4 regions of the Erythrobacter alti genome follow, and region 3 is predicted to be linked to each of the others. Evidence: predicted binding sites of a transcription regulator. Region 3 holds the regulator's gene; each other region holds the start of a gene.
What was found. Region 3 encodes LexA, which represses DNA repair genes until DNA is damaged. Its sites were predicted from a motif close to GTTCCNCNCTTGTTCT; they were not measured.

Region 1: radA (DNA repair protein RadA) is a predicted target of LexA. The motif match lies at 2,482-2,497, and genes of this name have one in related genera.
Region 2: AAC850_RS06290 (putative DNA modification/repair radical SAM protein) is a predicted target of LexA. The motif match lies at 2,498-2,513, and genes of this name have one in related genera.
Region 4: recA (recombinase RecA) is a predicted target of LexA. The motif match lies at 2,171-2,186, and genes of this name have one in related genera.

What each region holds. Positions count from the first base shown of each region.
Region 1 covers NZ_JBBNAX010000005.1:67,766-72,561, reverse strand. The annotation lists gene AAC850_RS05725 (MFS transporter) at 1-97, opposite strand, end outside; gene AAC850_RS05720 (iron-sulfur cluster assembly scaffold protein) at 128-559, opposite strand; gene AAC850_RS05715 (CvpA family protein) at 556-1,086, opposite strand; gene radA (DNA repair protein RadA) at 1,098-2,465, opposite strand; gene AAC850_RS05705 (patatin-like protein) at 2,576-4,796, shown strand, end outside.
Region 2 covers NZ_JBBNAX010000005.1:185,334-190,129, reverse strand. The annotation lists gene AAC850_RS06310 (DUF6504 family protein) at 1-555, shown strand, start outside; gene AAC850_RS06305 (CPBP family glutamic-type intramembrane protease) at 563-940, opposite strand; gene AAC850_RS06300 (TerC family protein) at 1,109-1,915, opposite strand; gene AAC850_RS06295 (PilZ domain-containing protein) at 1,972-2,379, opposite strand; gene AAC850_RS06290 (putative DNA modification/repair radical SAM protein) at 2,516-3,760, shown strand; gene AAC850_RS06285 (UdgX family uracil-DNA binding protein) at 3,757-4,796, shown strand, end outside.
Region 3 covers NZ_JBBNAX010000004.1:84,742-89,537, forward strand. The annotation lists gene AAC850_RS05280 (ComEC/Rec2 family competence protein) at 1-1,751, shown strand, start outside; gene lexA (transcriptional repressor LexA) at 1,806-2,471, opposite strand; gene AAC850_RS05290 (molybdopterin molybdotransferase MoeA) at 2,544-3,749, opposite strand; gene moaC (cyclic pyranopterin monophosphate synthase MoaC) at 3,746-4,228, opposite strand; gene AAC850_RS05300 (DUF3597 domain-containing protein) at 4,384-4,758, opposite strand.
Region 4 covers NZ_JBBNAX010000005.1:390,508-395,303, forward strand. The annotation lists gene AAC850_RS07320 (class I SAM-dependent methyltransferase) at 7-831, opposite strand; gene recA (recombinase RecA) at 1,027-2,094, opposite strand; gene AAC850_RS07330 (DUF4139 domain-containing protein) at 2,239-3,837, opposite strand; gene AAC850_RS07335 (DUF4139 domain-containing protein) at 3,897-4,796, opposite strand, start outside.

The sequences.
Region 1 (4,796 bases), on a different contig from region 3:
ACCACTCGAAAATCGTGCCTGCACTGCTGGCACCAATCACGAGGCGAATTTCCTTCGCGCTTGGTTGATGAATTACGTCTGCGGCAGTTTCCGCCATGCGCTCCCCCTTGGATTACAGCGCATGGGACTAGCCCGAAGTTGCAACGCTGGAAAGAGCCGCAGTGGCCGCCCTCCACGGCAACATCATTGCCCCATGACGTCCGCGATATTCACGTGCCGGTGCAATCAGCTCCAGGTCAGGCCAATCGGGCTCTCCATCGGCACCATCGAGCCAGGCGAGCAGGTCATCGTGCACCGATGCGATTTCCGCGGGGGACTTCCCCGCGACATGGCGCGCGAAAATGGCTGCAGCAGCTTGTCCGACAGCGCAGGCGCGTACCGTAAGTCCCACCTGTTTCACGCGCTCTTGTCCACCGAGCGTGAAATCGAGTTCGAGAGAGGAGCCGCAACTGATCGATCGCGCACTGCCTTGCACAGTTGGTTCCTTCAGTCGCGGATAGTCTGCCAGCTCGACCGCAGCTGCAAGCATCGCCGGAGTGTAGAGCGCCTGCGTGCTCACAAGTCTGGTTCGCCCTCTTCCTCTTCCTCGATCATCCGCGCGCGTCGCTCGGCAATAATCTGCACCATTGCGCGCGATCCGGCGTCAACGAGCTGGTAGGTTCGTGCTTCGGCAATCCATAGCGGGCGCCCTTTCGCTCCCCATACGGTATCGTAACCGAGAACGAGCAGCGAGAATGCGAGGACCACGATGATGACGCCCTTGAGTGCGCCGAAACCGAAGCCGAGCACGCGGTCAATCGGGCCAAGCACCGATTCGCGCGCCTTGCGGCCTGCAACACGCGCTATCAGCTTCATCGCGGCATAGGGAATCAGCAGGAGCAGCGCGAAAGCCAGGATCGCCGCCGTAATCGGTGATCCCATGTATTCGAGGATCGCTGCCGTCAGGTCTGTATGCAGGAAATGGATCGCGAACACGGCAAGTACCCAGGCCGCAAGCGAAAGCACTTCCTGCACGAAACCGCGCAGAAATCCGCCAATTGCCCCTACTCCGATGAGCAAGAGTACGATCAGATCGAAAGCTGTCATTACTTACGCATTTATGCGCTGGCCATCACCCGGTCAACGAGTGACGCCACGCCGCCAACATCGCTGTAACCCAGCTTTTTCACGTCCTGTCCGCCATCCACCGGTCCGCACGCCCGCTTGAATCCCAGCTTGGCGGCTTCGCGCAACCGTAGCGCCGAATGGGCCACGGGGCGCACTTCGCCCGAAAGGGAAACTTCGCCCAGCCAAATGGCGTCGGCAGCGAGCGGCTTATCTGCCAAGGCGGAAACTAGCGCGGCTGCCACGGCAAGGTCTGCCGCCGGATCGGAAAGACGGTAACCGCCCGCGACATTGAGGTAGACCTCGGCCGTCGAAAAGCTGAGGCCGCAGCGCGATTCAAGCACCGCGAGCAACATCGCGAGGCGACCACTGTCCCAACCGACAACAGCGCGGCGCGGGGTTGCGCCCGACTGCAGCCGCACGATCAGCGCCTGAATCTCGACCAGCACCGGACGCGTACCTTCAATCGCCGGAAAGACCGCGCTGCCAGCGATCGGCTCTTCCCGGCCCGAAAGGAATAGTGATGACGGGTTGGAAACTTCCTCCAGCCCCTGCCCTTCCATTGCGAACACCCCGATCTCGTCGACCGCGCCGAATCGGTTCTTCAGGCTACGAAGGATGCGATATTGGTGGCTTCGCTCTCCTTCGAAGCTCATTACGGTATCAACCATATGCTCCAGCACGCGAGGGCCGGCGATGTTGCCATCCTTGGTGACGTGGCCGACCAGCACGAGGCAGGTGCCGGTCTCCTTGGCATAGCGGATCAGTTCGAATGCACTGGCGCGCACCTGGCTGACAGTGCCGGGCGCGCCTTCGATCATGTCGGAGTGCATCGTCTGGATCGAATCGACCACGAGCATATCGGGTGCGCCGCCCTTCCCGAGCGTGGTCAAAATATCGCGGACGGAAGTTGCCGCCGCCAGCTTGATCGGAGCATCGGCCAGCCCCAAACGCTTGGCCCGCATTCGCACCTGGCCGGTAGCCTCTTCCCCGCTGACATAAACGACATCGCCGCCGGTCTTCGCAATGGCTGCCGCAGCCTGGAGCAGCAACGTCGATTTCCCGATACCCGGCTCGCCGCCCATCAGGATTGCACAACCCGGCACCAGCCCGCCGCCAAGCGCACGGTCGAACTCGGCAAGTCCGGTGCTCCGCCGGTTGAGCGGCTTTGTCGGGGAATCGAGCGATTCGAAAGCGATTGCCCGGCCGCCGCTGGACAGGTCGTGCTTGGCGGTGAACTTGGTTTCGGGCGCTTCCTCCACCAGCGTATTCCACTCGCTGCAATCCGGACATTGTCCCTGCCAGCGTGAGGATACACCGCCGCATTCGGCGCAGATGTAGCGTCTTTTGGGCTTTGCCATGCGCGCTGCGATAAACGGAACAGAAAAAGAACACAAGCCGCGTTTGTAGTGGAGGATAGCTTGATACGGCCCCTATGCTTTTCGCGCATGTTCTGCCAATCTCACGGGCGATGCGGCAGAAAGAACTCAGGATCGCGCTGGTCTGCTACGGTGGCGTTAGCCTGGCTGTCTATATGCACGGCGTTACCAAGGAAATCTGGAAACTGGCCCGCGCCAGCCGCACATATCACGGCCCCAACATCGCACAGCAAGTCGGTGTCGAAGCCGTGTATGAAAAGCTGCTCTACCACATAGAAACAGCGTACGGTCTGCGGCTGCGAGTCTTACCGGACATCATCACCGGCGCCAGCGCGGGTGGCATCAACGCGGTTTTCCTCGCGCAGGCCATCCACTCGGGACAGGACCTGGAGCCGCTGACAGAAATGTGGCTCGAGAATGCTGACGTGGAAAAACTGGTGGCCGAGGAAGCGCGTCCATGGTCCGACATTGCCGCCAAGCCCTTCATGCGTCCTTTCGTCTGGTATCTCAGCAATCGCCCGGGCAACGCCGTGAGCGAAAGCGTGGCGGTGGAAACCCGCGCTGAAGTGCGCCGCAAGCTCTCGAACCTTGTACGTGGGCGTTGGTTCGAACCGCCGTTTTCCGGACCCGGCTTTACGCGGCTTTTGTACGATGCATTGGGAGCCATGGCGGCAGAGGAAGTGGCCAAGCCGCTGTTGCCTCCCGGTCATCCGATCGATCTCCTCGTCACGGCGACAGACTATCGCGGGCACCGCGAATTGCTGAGGCTTAACAGTCCGCCTCTTGTCGAAGAAACCGAACATCGCATGTCCATTGGCTTCCGGGTCAAGACACCGGATGTCGGAGGGCACAGTCTTGCACATCGTTGCGAGCTGACTTTGGCAGCTCGCGCCACGGCCAGCTTCCCCGGTGCATTCCCCCCGCTCCAGGTCAGCGAGATCGACCAGCTCGGTGCCGAGGATTGGTCTAGCAGGGACGAATTTCTCAAGCGCATCATGCCCACGAATGTCGAACGCGACACGGTCGACCATGTTGCCCTTATCGATGGATCCGTTCTGGTAAACGCGCCCTTCGCCGGCGCGATGGCGGGCCTGAGCGCTCGCCCGGCACAGCGCGAGGTGGACCGGCGATTCGTCTATATCGATCCAAGCCCGCGCCGCCGGGCTACGGAGAAAGGCGAGAACTTGCGTCCAGTTGGGTTTTTCTCCGCCATCGTCGGCTCGCTCTCTACCATCCCGCGCGAACAGCCTATCCGCGACAATCTCGAAACGCTGGAAGAGCAATCGCGTGAGGCGCACAGCCTTCGCAAGATCGTGAGAGCCCTGCGTCCCGAAATCGAGGCGGTCGTGGAAAAGCTATTTGGCAGAACCCTGTTTCTCGACAGGCCGACCAGCAAACGGCTCGCCGCCTGGAGAGCGCGCGCACAACAAGCTGCGGCCGAACGGGCAGATTATGCATTCCACTCCTATGCGCAGGTCAAGGTTACCGGGATCGTGGAAAGGCTTGCCGAGCTTGCACACTCGGCAGCCCCCGACGCCCACCGGCAAGATATTGACACGATAACCTCTGCATTGCGGCGAGTGATAGACAGGCGCGGGCTGGAGCAGCTGGGCGCACCCGGCGGCGGAGCCAGCGAGCCTGCAATCACATTCCTGCGGGATCATGATCTGGCCTTTCGCGTTCGCCGCTTGCGGCTGCTAGCGCGGCGGCTGTCGCGCGAATGGGACGCAGATCCAGACATTCCGGACGAGGGACTGGAAGCAGCAAGGGAGCAAGTTTATCGCGCTTTTTCGCTCTATTCCATGCGCGAGGATGTCGGGACACTTGGCCCGGACTTTCCCGAGATCGCGGCCAATGCGGTCGAGAATCCGGAAAAATTTCTCGATACGTTGGCTGAACGACGTGCCTTGCGCGATGCAGATGTCGGAGCGGAAAAGATCATTGCCGAGGCGATGGAAGCAATGCCCAAGGATTTACGGCGCAAGGTGCTGCTGACCTATCTCGGATTCCCGTTCTACGACGTCGCGACATTGCCCTTGCTTCGCAATGAGGGCCTGACGGAATTCGACCCGGTCAAAGTGGACCGGATCAGTCCTGACGATGCCCGCAGCTTGCGCGAAGGAACCGCAGAAACACTACGCGGCACCGAATTCTACAATTTCGGCGCCTTCTTCAGCCGGTTCTATCGTGAAAACGATTACCTCTGGGGCCGGCTGCATGGCGCTGAACGCATGATCGACCTGGTATGTTCGACCGTTCCGGGTGGTATTTCGGACAGCAATTGCGTCTCTTTCAAGCGCGATGCATTCCTGG
Region 2 (4,796 bases), on a different contig from region 3:
GACGCTGGCTTCGGGATCGAGATGCTGCGCCTGCGTGCCAGTTGGGCAGAGCCGCTCAAGCTGGGGCAGGCCGACCTGGAGGCAGCGGCGGAGGAACACGGCACCTCGCTGTCCGCCTGTGTCGATCGGCTGACCGTGCGGCTCGGGAGCGATGCGGTGCAGCGCCCGATCCTGCGCGCCAGCCATATTCCCGAACGTGCGCAAGGCTGGCAGGCGCCGCTTGAGGCAGAACCGGTGCAACAGGAGGAGCTCGCTTTCCACGCGCGTCCGCTGAAACTGCTCGACCGGGCGGAACGGATCGCGGTGCTCTACGCCAGCCCCGATGGCTACCCCCGCCGCTTCCGCTGGCGCGGCGATCTGTTCGATGTGGCGCGGGTGGAAGGACCGGAGAGGATCGCACCCGAATGGTGGCGCGAGAGAGGCTCCACCCGGCTGCGCGATTATTACCGCGTCGAGGATGCTACCGGCCGCCGCTACTGGATATACCGCGCAGGCCTTGCCGGAGACGGGCGCGGCGGAGAGCCGGACTGGTTCTTGCAGGGTTTGTTTGCGTGATCCCGCATCAGACCAAGGGCGGCCCACCTGCAAAACTCTTCCAGCAAACGACGACAAGCCAGTGCAAAATTACACAAGGCCAGATCGAGCCAGTCTTCCACCACGCGCGCGTGCAGGCGATGCCGAGGCAGAACACCGCAAACAAGAAGCCACCATCGGTGAAGATCGCTGCGCGCTCACCACCGAACAGCAAGCCTTGCAATGGGTGCCACAGAACGAAAGCGGCAATAGATATTGATGCAGCCAGCCAAGGGAATGGGCGGTGCTGCCCAGGGGCGGGAAGCATAATGACGCGGAACAGCAGCTCTTCACCCAGTGTAGGCACAAACAGCGCGATCACCGCGACCATCAAGGTCGAGCGATCGAAGGTGAGCTGCCAATCCATTTGGGCGCTGATGGCTACGGCGAATGCGCAAGCAGGCAGCAACCACGCCAGTTCGGTGAGTGTTACGGTCCGGTGCGCAGCAGGAAACCGCAGACGGAACGCAGACGACAGTTTCGTTCGCCACGATTGCGGAGGGCTATTCGCCTCCGACATTCCACGCCATGCGTTTCAACTCTCTGCAGCCTGCGCGATCTTCTCGCGCTTGTTCCGCTGCATCATGTTGAGGATTTCCACTCCGACCGAAAAGCCCATCGCCACGTAGATATAGCCCTTGGGCACGTGGAAGCCGAAGCCGTCGGCGATCAGCACCAGGCCGATCATCACGAGGAAGGCGAGCGCCAGCATCACCAGCGTCGGGTTCTGCTCGATAAACTTGGCGAGGGGGTCTGCCGCGACCATCATGACGCCAACGGTAATCACCACGGCAGCAACCATGATCGGGACATGATCCGTCATGCCCACTGCGGTAAGGATCGAGTCGACCGAGAAGACGATATCGATCGCGACGATCTGCGCGATGACCGCGCCGAAAGTGGCGGTGGCGGCTTTTGCCATATCGGGCGTCTTGTCGAGCAGGTCGCCCGAATTGTCTTCCGGTTCCATGGAGTGGTGGATTTCCTTGGTGGCCTTCCACAGCAGGAACAGTCCACCCACCAGGAGGATCAGGTCGCGTCCGGAAAATGCCGTTTCGAAAGTCGGTTCGCCATAAGCGCCGCGTTCACCTTCAATGCCGAGGTCGAACAGCGGCGTCTGCAAAGTCACGATCCAGCCGATCAGCATCAGCAAGCCGATGCGCATGATCAGCGCCAACGCCAACCCGATGCGCCGTGCCTTGCTTTGCTGGTGTTCGGGCAGCTTGTTCGACAAGATCGCGATAAAGATCAGGTTGTCGACCCCGAGGATCACTTCGAGAGCGATCAGGGTCAGCAGGGCCAGCCATGCGGCGGGATCGGAAAGCAGGGCGATGATATCCATGCTGGCCTGATGCCCGACCTGCTGTTTCTGCTCAAGTGGCCATTGGGCCTATATCCTCAGCAGAACCGCCGGGTGGGGGCCTGTTCGCCAGGTTTGACGGTCGTATGCGCGCCATCGTCATTGGCCTGCGCGGGCATCGCGCGTGATCCGGCGGGTGCCTTCTCGATTGTTTTCTTGAGGACTTCCGCGCTGATCGGCTTGTCGAATTCCACGCCACACATGCCCGGTTTAGACCAGGTGACGCGGCAAAAGGCTTCGTGGATCGTCCAGTCGAGGATACCCGAACAGCCTGCCGCGGGCGGATCCTGGGTAGAAAGGCGCGCGCCGGTGGCGGAAATATCGAACAGGCGGCCCGGGCGGTCTCCGCTTGGCATTAGCAGTGCGGCGATGCAGTCGACCCGTGTGCGTGGCCCGGCGCGCCGTTCAGGCGCCTGGACAGGCTTCGCGCGGGCGAACAATTTCATCGGTGCGATCTCCTCTCTTCCGGCCTTGGCCTCAGATTGGTTAAATTCCGGCGAGAAAGCAGGGTTAATTCGGCATTTCAGCGATTTCGTACAAATGGCTATTGGCGAATCTCTCGAGAGAACATATATAGAACACATGCCTGCGCTCGACACCATCCAGAAGCTCGAAATCCTTGCCGATGCAGCAAAATATGATGCTTCGTGTGCGTCGTCCGGAACGGCCAAACGCAACAGCAAGGGCGGGAAGGGCATCGGCTCGACCGAGGGGATGGGGATCTGCCACGCCTATGCACCCGATGGCCGTTGTATCTCGCTGCTGAAGATCCTGCTGACCAATCACTGCATTTTCGATTGCCACTATTGCGTGAACCGCAAGAGCAGCAATGTCCGCCGTGCGCGCTTCACGCCGCAGGAAGTGGCAGACCTGACGCTGACCTTCTACCGGCGCAACTATATCGAGGGGCTGTTCCTGTCCTCCGGCATTATCAAAAGCTCCAACTTCACGATGGAGCAAATGGTAGAAACCGCGCGTATCTTGCGGGAAGACAATGATTTTCGCGGCTACATCCATCTGAAGACCATTCCGGAGGCCGATCCCGAACTGGTGCACCAGGCGGGGCTTTATGCGGACCGTGTGTCGATCAATGTCGAATTGCCCACCGATGCGGGCCTCACCCGCCTCGCCCCCGACAAGGACAGCCGCCAGATCGAAGGCGCGATGGGCGGGGTGAAGGCCTCGATCGTGCAGGCCAAGGATGAGCGTAAACGTTTCAAGCACGCGCCGCGTTATGCGCCGGGCGGGCAATCGACGCAGATGATCGTGGGGGCCGACGCCGCCAGCGATGCCGATATCGTGGGCAAGGCGAGCCGCCTTTACACCAGTTTCAAGCTGCGCCGCGTCTATTACAGCGCCTTCTCGCCCATTCCCGATGCCAGCGCGGTACTGCCGCTCAAACGCCCGCCGCTGATGCGCGAGCACCGGCTCTACCAGTCCGACTGGCTGATGCGCTTTTACGGCTTTGCCCCGCGCGAGGTGATGCAGGCGACAGAGGCGGACGGGAACCTGCCGCTCGATATCGACCCCAAGCTTGCATGGGCACTCAAGTTTCGTGAACAATTTCCTGTAGATGTGAACCGTTCTTCGCGTGAAATGTTGCTGCGTGTGCCGGGGCTGGGGACGCGTGCGGTCGCGCAAATCCTCGCCAGCCGTCGCCACCGGACCTTGCGACTGGACGATGTGGCGAAGCTGACCGTGTCGATCACCAAAGTGCGCCCGTTCATCGTTACAGCGGACTGGCGCCCCGTCCTGCTGACCGACCGCGCCGACCTGCGCAGCCTGCTCGCGCCCAAGCAGGAGCAGTTGGAGCTTTTTGCAGCATGACCGCGCTCCAGCATGTCAAACTTGGCACCTATTACGTGGTCAACATGCCAGAGCCTGACGATTTCGGCTTCTGGCGCGACCGGGCGCGGCAGCTGGTGCAATGCGATGTCCCGCCCGACCGGGTGGCGTGGGTGGAGCCGGGCGGCACGGCCTCGCTGTTCAGCCATGGCGACAGGCGTATGCCCGTGCCCGATCTTTCCGCACGACCGGTGCGCGCCAGCAAGCGGTTCATGCAACTGGCAAGGAACGCCGCGCATCACACCGACCCCGAACGCTTCGCGCTGCTCTATCGCCTGTTGTGGCGGCTGCAATCCAATCCCCGCATGATGGAGGACAAGGCCGATAGCGATGTTCGCCGGGTGGAGGAGCTGGACAAGGCCGTGCGGCGTGATGCGCACAAGATGCACGCCTTTGTCCGCTTTCGCCTGGTCGAGGAGGGCGACGAGCCCGAAGCGCCCGAGCATTACGTCGCCTGGTTCGAGCCTGATCATCATATCCTGCGGCGCGAGGCGGGCTTCTTCGTGCACCGCTTCGCCAACATGCGCTGGTCGATCCTCACCCCGCGCGGCAGCCTCCACTGGGATGGTGAAACGCTGTGCGAAGGCCCGCCCGCGCAGAAGTCGGACGCGCCGAGCGGCGACCCGGCAGAGGATCTGTGGCGCAAATACTATGCCTCCATCTTCAATCCCGCGCGGCTCAAGATCGGCGCGATGCTGAAGGAAATGCCCAAGAAATACTGGAAGAACATGCCCGAAGCCGCGCTCATTCCCGAACTGGTGGCAGGCGCGCAGCAGCGTGAGGCATCCATGGTCGCGGAAGGCAAGGCGGACTTTACCGCGAAGCCGGAAACGCTGGATGCTGTCGCCAAGGCAATCCACGCTTGCCGCAATTGCCCGATCGGCGCGCTCGAGAACCATGCCGTGATGGGCGAGGGGCCGCGCGATGCCGCATTGATGATCGTGGGCGAACAGCCGGGCGACCAGGAGGATATCGCTGGCCGCCCCTTCGTCGGCCCTGCCGGTCAGGTGCTCGATGC
Region 3 (4,796 bases):
GGATCGAACAACCCGCGCAGGACCGCGTGCGACTGGTTCTGGCAATTCGCAGCCCGGAGGACGGTGAGCCGGTCCGCATCCGTGTGAACGTCCCACTGGAGCAGGCGACGCCTGCGATGGGAGAGGGCGCGCTTGTCCGGGCGCAGGCCCGGTTGATGCCGCCTGCTGCGCCGATGCTGCCTGGTGGATACAATTTTGCCCGTCGGGCTTGGTTCGACGGGCTGGCAGCTACGGGCAGCCTGCAGGGAGACATCGAGGTGGTCGAGCCTGCGCCTCCGGACGGTGCCCTTATCGCCAGCATCCAGCGAAGCCTTTCCGGCCACGTACGCGGTGAGCTCGATGGATCGGCAGGCAGCATTGCCGCCGCCTTTGCCAGTGGAGACCGCGGAGCGATAAGCAAGGCCGACGAGGATGCCATGCGCGATGCAGGCCTGACGCACCTGCTCTCTATCAGTGGCCTGCATGTCAGCGCGGTCATCGGTGCAGCATATCTCCTGGCTATCAAGCTGTTGGCGCTGTGGCCCTGGTTGACATTGCGCGTGCGGCTGCCGGTAATGGCCGCAGCGTTCGCGGCGTTGGCGGGTATTGGTTACACGCTTTTGACGGGCGCGGAGGTGCCGACGGTTCGCAGCTGTATTGGCGCGCTGCTTGTCCTCGTGGCTCTGGCACTGGGCCGTGAGCCCCTGTCGCTGAGAATGGTGGCTGCCGCGGCCTTTGCCGTCTTGCTGGCATGGCCGGAGAGCCTGGTCGGTCCGAGTTTCCAGATGAGCTTTTGCGCTGTTATCGCGATTGTTGCCCTACACAATTCAGAGCCGGTCAAGCGTTTCCTGGCGCCGCGCGAGGAAAGCTGGCTGGCGCGGCTCGGTCGGCGGACGTTCATGCTGCTTGTCACCGGTATGGTAATTGAAATCGCGCTGATGCCGATCGTGCTGTATCATTTCCATCGGGCAGGCATTTACGGCGCATTGGCGAATGTCGTCGCCATACCACTGGTGACCTTCGTCTCCATGCCCTTGATCGCCATCGCGCTCCTGTTCGACACGATCGGAGCGGGAGCGCCGTTCTGGTGGCTGGCTGGCAAATCACTCGACCTGCTGGTGGGAATTGCGCATTTCACCGCCGGTCAGCCCGGCGCGGTCAAGCTCATCCCCCAGATGACTTTGACAACGGTTCTCCTGTTCGCTGCGGGCGGCCTGTGGCTGGCGCTATGGAAGGGCAGGGCGCGACTACTTGGCTTTCTGCCTGCCGCGGCGGCTATTGCCATGCTGATGACGACGCCCATTCCCGATATCCTGATCTCGGGCGATGGCCGACATGTCGGAATCACCGGTGAGGACGAGCGATTGCTCGTCCTCCGCGACACACGCAGCGCCTTCACCCGCGAGAACCTGCTCGAACTGGCAGGTGTAGAGGGCGAGACGATGCCCATGGCCGCGTGGCCCGGCGCGCAATGTAGTCCTGATTTTTGCGCCATAACGGTGGAGCGGGGTGGACGCGATTGGCACATATTGATGAGCCGTAGCCGCGATATAGTCGCCGAGCGCGCTCTGGCCGCCGCCTGCGAGCGGTCTGACATCGTAGTCTCCGATCGCTGGCTACCGCGAAGCTGCGAACCGCGCTGGTTCAAGGCCGATGCGCGAATGCTGTCGATCAATGGCGGCCTGGCAATCGATCTGGAGGGCGAGCACGTCAGAGCCGTTGCCGAGGCCGAGGGAGAGCATGGCTGGTGGCGCGGCCGCCGGGAATACTGATGCTGCCCGGGCTACCCGCGCAGGATCATCATCAGCATCAGTGATAAGGCCCGATCAGTGGTAACGGCGGAGCAGCCCTGCCAGCTTCCCCTGAACTTCCACCTGATTATCCGCGTATATTTGCGGATCGTAGGACGAATTTGCCGGATCGAGACGGATGCGGCCGCCATCGTGAAACAGATACTTCAATGTCGCTTCTTCGCCATCGACGAGCGCGACCACGATATCGCCATCGCGTGCAGTGGTGGCCTTCTTCACAAGCGCGAAGTCGCCATCGAAAATGCCGGCTTCAACCATCGAGTCGCCCGAAACTTCGAGCGCATAGTGTTCGCCGCTGCCAAGCAGGGCAGCCGGAACGGGCAGCGTCTGACTGCCTTCCAGCGCCTCTATCGGAACACCCGCAGCGATACGGCCATGAAGCGGAATTTCGATAACATCGTTTGCGGCTTGTGGTTGCGCAGCCGGTACCGAAGTTGCTTTGGCGACGGGGTCGTTCCCGGCGAGGTTCTCTGGCATCTTGACCACTTCAAGCGCGCGGGCGCGGTTCGGCAGGCGCCGGATGAAGCCGCGCTCTTCGAGAGCCGAAATCAACCGATGCACGCCCGATTTGCTCTTCAAATCAAGCGCCTCCTTCATTTCCTCGAAACTGGGCGAGATGCCCGTGTCTTCGAGGCGGCGATTGATAAAAAGCAGCAATTCGTGTTGTTTGGCGGTCAACATCGGCCTGTCCCTTGCGTCAATGTTCCACTTCGGGAACGAATAAGGAACAAGTATGAAACAGATTCGCCAAAGTCAAGCAATACCGCCATTTTGGAGCGGATAGACCGTTACGGGGTCACCAGTCCTTGCCGGCGGGGCGTTGCCACCTCTTTCGATGAAGCAATCCGCAGCTGCGAGCGTTCTCAAGGCGCTGCTGTCGCGTTGGAGCAGTGGCTGAGCGCCTTCGGGACACATTACGCCACGGATAAACTCGGTGCGTGAGCCATTGGCTGGCAGGTCTGCGGCGAGAGACAATGCCAGCGATTGCGGCATCGGATCGTATGAACCCGCAAGATGCCGAAGCAGCGGCAGGAGGAAGAAAAAGGCCGTGACATAGCTCGACACTGGATTGCCCGGCAGGCCCAGAATGATCTTAGTTCCCTTGCGGGCTACCAACAGTGGTTTTCCAGGTTTCATGGCGACGCGCCAGAAATCCAGCTTCGCGCCCCATTGCTCAAGGGCAGGACGGACCAGATCGTGGTCGCCGACTGAAGCTCCGCCGCTGATGATGATTACATCGGCTGTGGATGCATCATCGAAGGATTTAACCAACTTCTCGCGGCGGTCTGGGACCGGACCGATCCGATGCGACGATTCACAAAAAGGTGAAGCCATGATTCCCAACATTGCCCCATTACTGGCCGGGATCTGGTGGTCTCTGGCGGTTGCTGCATCTGCTACGAGTTCATCGCCGCTGTCGATGACACTCAGACGGGCCTTTCTCCCGACATCGACTGTGACTTGGCCCCCAGCAATTGCGAGCGCGCATCTGGCTGCGTCCATACGCGTTCCGGTTCGCAGCAACGCATCTCCGGCGGTGAAGTCGAACCCCTGATGACGGATGTGCCGGGGTGAAGCTGTAGCGTCACTTGCCACCCGCAGGTCATTGCCATCAAGCTGAGCATCTTCCTGCAGCAGCACGGCGCTGGCACCTTCAGGCATCAGCGCTCCGGTCGAGATGCGGACAGCATCGCCTTTACCAAAAGTGCCTTCAAAAGGATGGCCCGCGGCGCTTTCGCCGACGACGCGCCAGGAACCGGAAGGGTCGTTATCACCTACAGCAAAGCCATCCATAGCCGACAAGTCTGCCGGGGGCTGTGTTCTTCGTGCAATGATATCTGAGGCCAGAAACCGGCCGGCTGCATTTTCGATCGCAACAGTTTCCGCTTCAAGCGGTTGGGCAAGTGCGAGCAACCTGGACTGCGCGTCCTGCATGGATATCGGGGGAGGCAGATTCATTCCGCCTCGTCTTCGGCGTGCCAGTCACCACTCTTGCCGCCCGATTTCGAAATGAGGCGCAAATGTTCGATCACCATGCCCTTCTCCAGCGCCTTGGCCATATCGTAGATCGTCAACAACGCGATGGAAGTAGCCGTCATCGCTTCCATTTCCACACCGGTCTTGCCCGTCAGTGCCGCCACCGCGGTCACACGGATCGCATCATCCTGGAAAGCAAAATCGATGCGGACGGACTCCAGCGCAAGCGGATGGCAGAGCGGAATGAGTTCACCCGTCTTTTTCGCCGCCATGATGCCCGCAATGCGAGCGGCGGCCAGAACGTCCCCTTTCGGTCCACTGCCGTCGCGAATAGCGGCAAGTGTGGCTGCAGCCATGCGAATACGGCCCTCTGCCGTTGCAGTCCGCTTGTTGTCGCGCTTGCCGCTGACGTCGACCATTCGCGCCGCGCCGCTTTCATCAAGGTGGGTCAGACGCGGCATTGCTCATCATCCTTGCGTGGCAATTCATCGTGCAACGGAAAACGCCCCGCCGTGCATCGTGTGCAGGCAGGGCGTTGTGCGTTTGGATTATTCTGCGAGGCACGGATCATGCGATACCTGTGCCATACTCGTCCCGATCAGGACAGGGTCATGCTTCAGTCGCGGAGTGAAGCGGGGACATTGCCCCCGGCAGCGGCGAGGCGGTTCATCACCTGCTTGTGAAGCCAGATGTTTTCTTCCGCCTTGCCCGAATAATCATTGTCACCAAGCTCGTTCGCCAGTTCCTTGCGGTTTTCGTAACTTGGATCGAGATCTACCAGCTTCATCAAGTCGACGATCGAAGTGCGCCAGTTTAGCTTGTCCGCACCGTCCATGTTGTCCAGCTTGGCTTCGACATCGACATTGCTGACAGCCTTGGAAGATCCGCGGTTGAAACCTGTCGACTTGGGAGCGCCTACCGTTTTCGTCGGTGCTTCGTCATCCTTGTCATCGCCAAAGATCGCATTCTTGATCGTGCTGAAAATTCCCATGGTCTGGTTCCTCTTTCGATTTGTTCGGTATGGTGTGT
Region 4 (4,796 bases), on a different contig from region 3:
CCGCCATCAGGCCTTGCGCGCAGTAACGATCCATGTGGCGGCGGGAAAGGCAACAATATTCCCATGCATATGCCGTTCGGCGAGCGTGCGGACCCTGTCAAAGAAACGCTCACGCGCGTCCAAATCGAGCTCGGCTGCAATTCTTGCAGCAGGTCCAATACGAGAGAAATAGCTCACGGTGTCCTCGATCGCATCCTCCCCTGAGCCAACGATCATCGGGAAGTCGAACGGAGCGGCAGTAAATTGCTCCCAGCCACCATCCAAGAGAAGTTGCTCGACACGTACGATATCGGCGAAAGCGAATGGGCCCGGGGCGTGCGGATCGCCGTTCTCTGGCAATTCGGGCAGAAGTCGCAGTATTTCGGTAAACACCGGATTTTGCTGCAATTCCCGGAAGCACGAGAAAAGCATCCCGGCACCCTTGGCCGACTGGCTCGAAAGGTGGCCGAACGCGGCAACGGGGTCATCGAAGAACATCACCCCGTGACGCGAGACGATAAAATCCGGCGCAGTTGCAGGGTCGCAGTGCCATTTACTCGCATCCGCAAGCTTGAAAATCGCGTTTGGTAATCGTGACCCGCGTTCTTTCGCGACTTCGATGAGTCGGGGGGAGATATCGATCCCAGTAACGGTTGCATCATGGCGTCCACGCGCGATCGCGAGCGATAGCTCACCCGCGCCACAACCGACATCCAGAACCCTTGAGAAGGAAAAACCGCGCGTGCGGGCGAGCAGTTCTTCGGTCAGCTGGCCAAAACTACGGTCGGTGCGCCGCCACTCCTGCGCCCAACTGTCTCCCGTCTTGCCCTGCCATTCACTCGATTCGATCACGCCAGACTTTCCCCCGTGCATAGCGAGGCCCGTTCTTAGCAGCTTAAAGGTATGAAACCACAAAAAGCGAAGAAGCCGGCGGTGGTGGGAGAAATCTCTCCACCTCGCCGGCTCCGGTTTCGCAAGGCTGGGCTAATGTGGAGCACCTGGAGCAGTGTCCTGAAGGAGTAATCCCTCACCCCGCCTTCTTGAGGATCAGTCTTCGGGCTGCGCGTCCGGGCCCGTCATCATCTCCTCGGCGACCTCGTCGGTTTTGCCGCGAATAGCGGCCTCCAACTTGGCGCAAACTTCTGGGTTTTCCTTCAGGAATTTCTTCGCGTTTTCGCGGCCCTGGCCGATCCGCACACTGTCATAGCTGAACCATGAGCCGGACTTTTCGACGATATCGGCTTTCACGCCGAGATCGAGGATTTCGCCGATCTTGGAAATGCCTTCGCCGTACATGATGTCGAATTCGACCTGCTTGAACGGCGGAGCGACCTTGTTCTTCACCACTTTCACGCGGGTCGAGTTACCGATCACCTCGTCACGGTCCTTGATCTGTCCGGTGCGGCGGATGTCGAGACGAACAGAAGCGTAGAATTTCAAGGCGTTACCGCCGGTCGTGGTTTCGGGATTACCGTACATCACGCCGATTTTCATGCGCAGCTGGTTGATGAAGATCACCATGCATTTGGAACGATTGATCGAACCGGTGAGCTTGCGCAGCGACTGCGACATCAAACGGGCCTGGAGGCCAACGTGGCTGTCACCCATTTCGCCTTCGATTTCGGCGCGCGGCACGAGGGCCGCAACCGAATCGACCACCAGCACATCGATCGCGTTCGAACGCACCAGCGTATCGACGATTTCGAGCGCCTGCTCGCCGGTATCAGGCTGCGATACGATCAGTTCGTCGATATCGACGCCGAGCTTCTTGGCATAACCGGGATCGAGCGCATGTTCGGCGTCGACGAAGGCAACCGTTCCGCCGCCCTTTTGCGCCTCTGCAAGGACGTGCAGCGCCAGCGTGGTCTTGCCCGAGCTTTCCGGCCCGTAAACTTCAATCACACGGCCCTTGGGCAGGCCGCCGATACCAAGCGCGATATCAAGGCCGAGCGAGCCGGTCGAAATCGATTCGATCTCCATTGCTTCCTTGCTGCCCAGCTTCATGGCCGAGCCCTTGCCGAAAGCACGGTCTATCTGGGAGAGTGCGGCATCGAGTGCCTTCTGTCGGTCCACTGTGTTTTCCTTATCGACTAACTTCAAATTCGCACTCGCCATGACACGGCCTCCGTCAGTTCGCTAGGGGTCATCCCTTTTCATCAACTGACGCAGCTTGTACCCACTTTGTTCCATGAGAACAAGAGTGGAACGAAATTTTTGTTGGAAAGCAGTCTATGCGACGTGGAACAGCGCGCGCAACGCCTAGGCTTCAGCTTCGGCCATAGGCGGGCGAACCTGCCATTCTACGGTGCGAGAGGCGTTGGCGGGTACGGTCACTTCGATGATTCGCTGGCCGTTTCGCAAACTCTCACGCACGCCCCTGAATTGCCATTGCAAGGGATTGCCAAGGTTGAGGCGCACGCTCACGGGATGCGGATTGGCGTTGGTAAGGACAGCTTCCATTCCGGACCAGCGATCACCCGGATTCTTGCCTGTGCGATTGCCTTCCCATGTGCAGGTCACGAACACCTGGCTGCTCGCGCCAAGGGCCAGCTCGACATCCTGGCCCGAGGCATAATCGCGCAGGTTTTCTTCACCAACCAGCAATTCACCCAGCGCACTCCGCTCGAAGATCGCGACCGAGCCGGAAGGTAAGGCGACACCCAGCCCGTGATCATCGTCGTTCACCGTTTCCAGCAACAGGCGGGTCGGGCGTATGGCCGCCCGGCTCTGGCGCGGCTCACAATCGGCCTCGTACCGGAATTCTCCCTCCACCGCGTCTTCGCGCAGAAACATGACCTGCTTGAGGCCCTGCGCATTTACATCGACCGGCACCGGAATGCGGTAGAGCTTGAGATCGCCGAGATTCTCTTCGCCGGCTAGTACTGGCGGAGGAGGAGGAGGCGGTGGTGGAGGCGGAGGTGCCGACATGGCCATGACGGGTGATGCGCTTTCCATCCGATCCCTTCGCGCGCCGGTGACGACAATCATGTCATCTTCCGTCTCGAAAACAGGAATCGGCGAACCTGCAGCGGTGCTGCCGATCGGATAGCAGCTCAGTCGCAAGGGCTGTGCGGCAGGCGGTGCGGCCAGCCTGCGGAAATTGCTCACGATGTTGAGCGTGCCCGCCACCGCCATCAGTTCGGCATTGGCGAAGCTCTGGCCATTGTCGTTGAGGATCGTAAGCCAGCTCGTCAGGTCGAAGCGAATATCGTCGGCGTCGCGTCCATCGTGAACGGTGGCAACGTAATTCGCCTCCCAGTCAAAACCCCATGCGAGATAGGACAAGGTGACGGTGTAGGTGCCCCCGCTCGCGTCTGCCGTATCGATGGAAAACACCGGATTGGCCGAAAGACCATCGGGAATGCCGTCAAAGGTCAGCCGTTCAGGCAGGCCGGAACAGCGTACCGCCTCATATCCATCCTGCGTTTGCAGCACGAGACCGCCATCGGCGCGGGTGCGGACAATTGCATCTTCGCTGTCACTGTCCCCCGTTGCCGGATTCGTGCGGGTGATCGTGACGCGGTTGCCGAGCATCCCGTTCACCAAAGCCGCAGGGCTGAGCAATTCGGCGTTGCGATTCTTTTCGATCGTTCCGCCGGGAAGCCCGGTGACGATAGCCGACACGGCCACCATACCTTCCGCCACCCCGTCGAACCGAATCGTGGATTCGCCCGGCGGCAAGGTAACGGTGCGCGTTTCGCTGATCATCGCGAAGCCTTGCGGCCAATCGCGGTTCATCGGTTGTCCGGCGGAGCGGTAGGGGTTGCGGTAGACGGTGACGGCCAGTGCTTCCGGCGCGGAGGCTTCAACCGCTGCACGTTCCTGCGCTGTCGCCGGAGCGGCAAGCATCATGCTCACGCCCATGCTGGCTAAAAGCAATGAGGCCCGAAGAGTGGGAAGGCGCATCGCCCCGCCCCTCAATACCGCGATTCGTATGTCACCCGCACAACGCGCTCGCCATTGGCGGGCACGCGCACGCGATAGCGTCGGTTGCCGTAATTGATCTGTTCGCCTTCGACGTCTTCGGAGACAACGCGGAAGTCGCGGCCCCACCAGCCACGGTCGAGCCCGCCCTGCATTAGCTCCACCACTACCGCTTCAGGCTTCGCATTGGTGAAGGTGTAGCGCATCGTGGTGCGGTAGTAATCCACCGAACGATCGACCTCGACGGTGCGGGTCAACTCACCGTTCTCGTAGACGCGATAGCGCGCGCTGCGCTCATATTCAGCGGCGGTGATGACTTCGCGGTCCTCGACCTCGGCCTGCATGAACACGTCGAAAGCGTCGCCGGTGCGCAGGCTGAGCGTGCTGCCCATCGGCGTGTGGCCAATGTTGTTTTCGCCAATGAATTGCGGATTGCCCTGCGCATCGCGCTGATAAAAGCGAACCGTGCCTGCGGGAAGTGCATCGCCCAGCCCGCCTTGGCGGCTCGAGTTGAAGCTGATCGCACTACTTGCGGGACGGAAATCATCGTCGCTCTGCAGCCAGTTCACGCCGATCGAATAGATCCGCTGCGCGGCAACGCTCTGCACGTCGAGGAAGCTTACCTGCTTTGTCTGCGCATTGGCAATCGTGGTGCGCCCTTCGATCGGATAGAGATAGAAGTCACCCAGCCGTTCCCGATCCGCGGTTTCCATTCCTGGACGAACGAGATCGCGGCGCGGGCCGCCCCCGCCGTTGGGATTGCCCGCTACCAGGAGCGTGTCGGCATTGTGAAAAGTGGTGCCGGTGTTGTTGGTCAGCGTGACCCAGCCCTGCATGTCCACCGTCCCGCGCGCCTCGTTATACAGGGCAACATAGTCGGACGACCAGCCAAG